Linked DNA regions of Aliamphritea ceti. The protein of the gene in region 1 interacts with the protein of each later gene in a pairwise test. Links are inferred from orthologs where the notes say so. Each region holds a gene or a part of one and is shown on either strand. Other genes may lie near its edges.

Region 1 (2,923 bases):
CAGACTGACTTCATCATTATAAACCCGGCAGCTTTCACCCACACCAGTGTGGCATTACGTGATGCGTTGCTGGGCGTCGCTATTCCTTTTATCGAAATTCATATTTCGAATGTACACGCCAGAGAAACTTTTCGCAGCCACTCATATCTATCTGATGTAGCTGTTGGCGTAATCTGCGGTCTGGGCACCCTGGGATACGAATTAGCACTACAGTCGGCGATTAGTCGGCTGGAAAAACCTTAATTATCTGAATTTACTAAATAGAGCACTGCATTAGCATGGACATTCGCAAAGTAAAAAAACTGATCGAGTTGCTGGAAGAATCAAACATCAACGAGATTGAAATCAAAGAAGGTGAAGAATCCGTACGCATCAGCCGCGGTTCTAACCTGGTAGCAGCCCCAGTTGCCGCTGCCCCAATGGCTGTCGCACCTGTTGCTGCCGCTCCGGCTCCTGCACCAGTTGCTGCGGCACCGGTTGCTGCGCCAGCCAACAACAATGCACTTAAGTCACCAATGGTTGGTACTTTCTACCGTTCTCCATCTCCAACCTCTCCGGCATTCATCGAAGTCGGCTCTACTGTTAAAGTTGGCGACCCGATCTGTATCGTTGAAGCAATGAAGATGATGAATCAGATTGAAGCAGACAAAGCGGGTGTTGTTGAAGCCATTCTTGTTGAAGACGGCCAGCCAGTGGAGTTCGATCAGCCGCTGGTGAACATCGTATAAATCAGCCACAGGATCTTAACAAGATGTTAGAAAAAGTAGTCATTGCCAACCGTGGCGAGATCGCTTTGCGTATCCTGCGGGCCTGTAAGGAACTAGGCATCAAAACTGTTGCCATTCATTCCACAGCAGACCGTGACCTGATGCACGTTCGCCTGGCGGACGAAGCCGTTTGTATCGGCCCTGCACCGTCACCGCAAAGCTATCTGAATATTCCGGCAATTATTGCCGCTGCTGAAGTAACTGATTCCACGGGTATCCACCCGGGTTACGGTTTCCTGGCAGAAAATGCTGATTTTGCTGAACGCGCTGAGCAAAGCGGTTTTGCATTTATTGGCCCTAAAGCTGAGACCATTCGCCTGATGGGCGACAAAGTATCTGCAATTGCAGCAATGCAAAAAGCTGGTGTACCAACAGTACCTGGTTCAGACGGTGAACTGCCTGAAGACAGCGAAGAAGTGTTAGCTATCGGTCGCCGTATCGGCTATCCGGTTATCATCAAAGCAGCTGCCGGTGGCGGTGGTCGCGGTATGCGCGTTGTACACAACGAAGCACACCTGCTAAACGCTATCTACGTAACTAAAGCAGAAGCCAAAGGCGCTTTTGGTGACGACACGGTTTACATGGAAAAATTCCTGGAAAACCCACGTCACGTTGAAGTTCAGGTTCTGTCTGATGGTCAGGGCAATGCTATCCATCTGTATGACCGTGACTGCTCTTTGCAACGCCGTCATCAGAAAGTGGTTGAAGAAGCACCAGCACCACATCTGGATCCGGAATCCCGTGCCCAGGTACTGCAAAGCTGTGTTGATGCCTGTCTTGAAATTAACTACCGTGGCGCAGGCACCTTCGAGTTCTTGTATGAGAATGGCTGCTTCTATTTCATTGAAATGAACACTCGCGTCCAGGTAGAGCACCCAGTATCTGAAATGGTTACCGGTGTTGATATCGTTAAAGAACAGCTGCGCATTGCCTCTGGCCTGCCGCTGACAATTAAGCAGGAAGATATCAAACTGAACGGTCATTCAATTGAATGCCGAATCAATGCTGAAGACCCGGTAACCTTCATGCCAAGTCCAGGTAAGATCACCCACTTCCATGCCCCAGGTGGCATTGGCGTGCGAGTTGATTCTCATCTGTACAGCGGTTACAGCGTACCACCACACTACGATTCTCTGATTGCTAAGCTGATCACTTACGGTGACTCCCGTGAAGTGGCTCTGCGTCGCATGGAAATCGCTCTGGATGAAATGCTCATCGACGGTATCAAGTGCAACATTCCTCTGCACCAGGATATCGTTAAGGATACGAACTTCGCCGAAGGCGGAGTAAATATCCATTATCTGGAAAAGAAACTGGGTCTAGACTGATCCCGGCATACGCAGACAGCGGCTCACCGCTGTCTGCTGCTTTATGCATTAACCTGTTACCACCCGGCCACTCCAGCCGTACGACGGTTTAATCACCGCCTCACATCTAAGGTAACAAAGCTTTAACGATTAAATACTATAGTTTAGCTAGCCAATACTGCTTACCCGAATACAGGAAGACCCGTCATGCCATGGCTGCAGATCAAACTGGATGTTTCCCCGGACAACGCCGAACCTTACGAAGACCTTTTACTGGCAGCCGGCTGTGCTGCAGTTACTTTTACTGACCAGGCAGACCAGCCTATCTTCGAACCGGACTTAGGCACAACTCCGTTATGGAGCAACACGGTATTAACAGGACTGTTTTCCGCCGATCATGATCTCGAAGCCACACTGAGCTTTCTTCGACAGGCTCACGAAGACCAGTTCACTGGAATCCCCTTCCCTAATTGCAAAACAGAAATCCTGGAAGATAAAGACTGGGAACGGGAATGGATGGATAACTACCAGCCAATGCAATTTGGTAAACGCCTCTGGGTTTGTCCTAGTTGGAAAGATACTCCGAACCCTGATGCCGTCAACCTTATGCTCGACCCGGGCCTTGCATTTGGTACAGGTACACACCCAACCACAGCCTTATGTCTGGAATTCCTTGACGGCCTTGAACTGACTGATAAAAAAGTAACCGATTACGGTTGCGGTTCAGGCATCCTGGGAATTGCCACGCTTTTGCTTGGTGCTGATAAAGTAACCGCTGTAGATATCGACGTACAGGCACTTACCGCCAGCAAAGACAACCTAAACCGCAACGGTCTTCCCGAAGATCGC
Region 2 (2,990 bases), 660 kb from region 1 along the record:
CCGGGGAAGAAGGACAGAGAGATGTCTTTAAGGATTTCGCGCTTGGGTGGGACAACTTTGCCCACCCGGTTCATGGTATATACGAACTGAGCCATTACAGAGCCTGTATGCTGGGTGTGAGGGTATCCACCGGCCATTGGTTAAGGCATGCCGGCAGCACAAAATTTGTTGCATATTTTAGCTTCAGGCAGCGACTAAAGCTAGGTAAGTAACCCGGCTTTAGCTTCGTCGATAGCTGGATATGAATAATTTATGAAATTGGATGAATTTCTCTGCATCATTGCCTGCTATTAACGCTAAACTTCGCGTATAATGTCTGCCTTTTTTGTACCAGCGTAAGGCTTATCAGCCGGCGCCGGTTTTCTATCTGACTGCGGTGGCTCATGAGGCCACCGGGATGATCGTCTTATGGGCGGTCCTGACGCTCTTTGAGGTTGGTTTATGCATTGTCCGTTCTGTGGTGACCATGAAACCAAGGTGGTCGACTCCCGTTTGGTGGCTGAAGGCCAGCAGGTGCGTCGTCGTCGGGAATGTGTAAGCTGCCACGAGCGTTACACTACCTATGAAACTGCTGAACTGTTAATGCCTAAAGTAATTAAGGCAGACGGTTCCCGGCAGCCATTCGATGAAGACAAGCTGCGTGCAGGTATCCATCGGGCGTTGGAAAAGCGGCCGGTCAGCGTTGAAGATATCGAAGCATGCATCAGTCGGATCAAGCATCGTTTACGTGCTTCAGGTGAGCGCGAACTGGCTTCTCGGATGTTCGGCGAAGAAGTTATGCGTGAATTACGTAAGCTGGATGAAGTTGCCTATGTGCGATTCGCGTCCGTGTATCGCAGTTTTCAGGATATTAACGAGTTTAAGAAAGAAATTGAGCGTTTGTCTGAAGCAAAGGACGACGCCGATGACGAATGATGCTGTGCAATGGTCTGTTGCAGATCATCAGTATATGGCGCGGGCAGTTGAACTAGCCTGGCGTGGTTTGTATACCACTGAACCGAATCCACGTGTTGGCTGTGTAGTGGTTCGGGATGGCAAGGTCATTGGTGAAGGTTTTCATCGTATTGCTGGCGAAGGGCATGCAGAAGTAAATGCTTTACAGGCGGTTGCTGATTCTGAAACAACTGCCGTTGGTGCTACTGCCTATGTGACGCTTGAGCCTTGCAGTCATTTTGGTAAAACGCCTCCCTGTGCTGAAGCGCTGGTTGAGGCAAGGGTCGCTGAAGTTGTTATTGGTATGGTTGATCCTAACCCGCAGGTATCAGGGCGTGGAATTGCGCGACTGGAAGCTGCAGGTATCAAAGTACGTACTGGTTTGTTGACCGGGGATGCTGAGGCATTGAATCCCGGTTTTAATAAGCGTATGAGAGCACAGCGGCCGTTTGTGCGTTTGAAGTTAGCCGCAAGCTTGGATGGCCGTACCGCAATGGCCAGCGGAGAGAGTCAGTGGATCACAGGTCCGCAGGCGCGTCAGGATGTGCAGCGATTACGTGCCAGAAGTTCGGCGCTTATTACAGGTATCGGTTCGATACTACAGGATGACTCAGCACTCACCGTGCGTGCGGAGCAGTTAGGTTTGGCTGAGGCTGAAGTGATTTCTCAGCGCCAGCCGTTAAGAGTCGTGCTGGACAGTCAGGGGCGAATGCCTGCTACTGCAAAAATTTTACGCCAGCCAGGGAAAACACTGGTTGTAAGTCAGGCGTCATGTCCGGCGTATTTTAGCCAGCTGGCGTCGTCTCAGGACACATCTGCTGAGTTAGAGTGGTTACAATTAGCCGGTAAAGGCGCAGGTATTGATCTGCAGGTATTATTAACAGAGCTGGCTAAACGCCAGTGTAATGAGGTGCTGGTCGAAACTGGCGCGACTCTGGCCGGTAGTTTTATCGGGCAAGGGCTGGTGGATGAGCTGGTGTTGTATCAGGCGATGACCTTGCTGGGAAGTGAGGCGCGAAGCTTAGTGGCACTGCCTCTGCAGAAAATGAACCAGCAGCGCCGGCTGACACTGACCGACAGCAGGGTTTTAGGTAATGATATTCGGTTAACATTAACGCCTGTCGAAACTGACACGGCTGAGTAAGCGAATAACACTGGTTACTAAAAAAGTAGTACCAAGGAATACATTAAGAGCTATGTTTACTGGAATCATCGAAGCGCTGGGAAATATTGCCGCAGTTGAACAGGTGCAGGGCGATCTGCGTTTATATATTCGTACCGGTTCACTGGATTTAGGTGATGTTGCTTTAGGTGACAGCATCGCAGTTAACGGGGTATGTCTGACAGCGGTTGACCTGCCGGGAGATGGCTTTTGGGCGGATGTTTCCCGGGAAACGCTTGCACATACCCGGTTTCCGGATTTAAAACCGGGTGAACAGGTTAATCTGGAAAAGGCGATGCAGCCAAGTGGTCGTCTGGGCGGCCATATAGTCACAGGACATGTTGATGGGCTTGGTATCGTGAAGAACCGTTACGAAGATGCCCGTTCAATTCGCTTTGATATTGAAGCGCCGGCGGATATAAGCCGGTATATCGCGGCGAAGGGTTCAATTACTGTGGACGGTACAAGTCTGACTGTAACAGCTGTTGAAGGTAACGGCTTTCAGCTGAATATTGTGCCGCATACCGCGCAAGAAACGATTTTAGCGAGTTATCAGACCGGGCGTCAGGTACATTTGGAAGTAGATATTATTGCCCGTTATATGGAGCGTTTGCTGAACCGTACAGCTGAGCAAACCGAGACGTCAGGGGTGAGTATGAACGCTCTGGCAGCAGCCGGTTATCTGAACCGGTAATACATTTCGCTGTTCTGCTATAAATAGCAGGGCTGCAATCAATATTTGAACTGAGGTTTTGGATCAATGAATCTGAACACACCTGAAGAACTGATTGAAGATATCCGTCAGGGTAAAATGGTTATCCTGATGGATGATGAAGACCGTGAGAATGAAGGCGATCTGGTTATTGCTGCAGAAATGGTACGGCCTGAAGATATT

Evidence for each region. Proteins that work in one complex are often made in the same cells at the same time.
Region 2: the proteins of accC (region 1) and ribD interact in binary tests that used the Escherichia coli proteins (3 or more experiments, as listed by UniProt). The link is inferred for Aliamphritea ceti from one-to-one orthologs.

What each region holds. Positions count from the first base shown.
Region 1 is NZ_AP025282.1:1,333,610-1,336,532, reverse strand. It holds accC (acetyl-CoA carboxylase biotin carboxylase subunit), read left to right. Parts: upstream 1-751; coding sequence 752-2,095; downstream 2,096-2,923. Other genes in the region: prmA (50S ribosomal protein L11 methyltransferase), read left to right, coding at 2,282-2,923; accB (acetyl-CoA carboxylase biotin carboxyl carrier protein), read left to right, coding at 279-728; aroQ (type II 3-dehydroquinate dehydratase), read left to right, coding at 1-243. UniProt on the Escherichia coli protein: This protein is a component of the acetyl coenzyme A carboxylase complex; first, biotin carboxylase catalyzes the carboxylation of the carrier protein and then the transcarboxylase transfers the carboxyl group to form malonyl-CoA.
Region 2 is NZ_AP025282.1:674,434-677,423, forward strand. It holds ribD (bifunctional diaminohydroxyphosphoribosylaminopyrimidine deaminase/5-amino-6-(5-phosphoribosylamino)uracil reductase RibD), read left to right. Parts: upstream 1-904; coding sequence 905-2,077; downstream 2,078-2,990. Other genes in the region: ettA (energy-dependent translational throttle protein EttA), read right to left, coding at 1-95; nrdR (transcriptional regulator NrdR), read left to right, coding at 442-915; OCU49_RS03040 (riboflavin synthase), read left to right, coding at 2,130-2,789; ribBA (bifunctional 3,4-dihydroxy-2-butanone-4-phosphate synthase/GTP cyclohydrolase II), read left to right, coding at 2,856-2,990. UniProt on the Escherichia coli protein: Converts 2,5-diamino-6-(ribosylamino)-4(3h)-pyrimidinone 5'-phosphate into 5-amino-6-(ribosylamino)-2,4(1h,3h)-pyrimidinedione 5'-phosphate.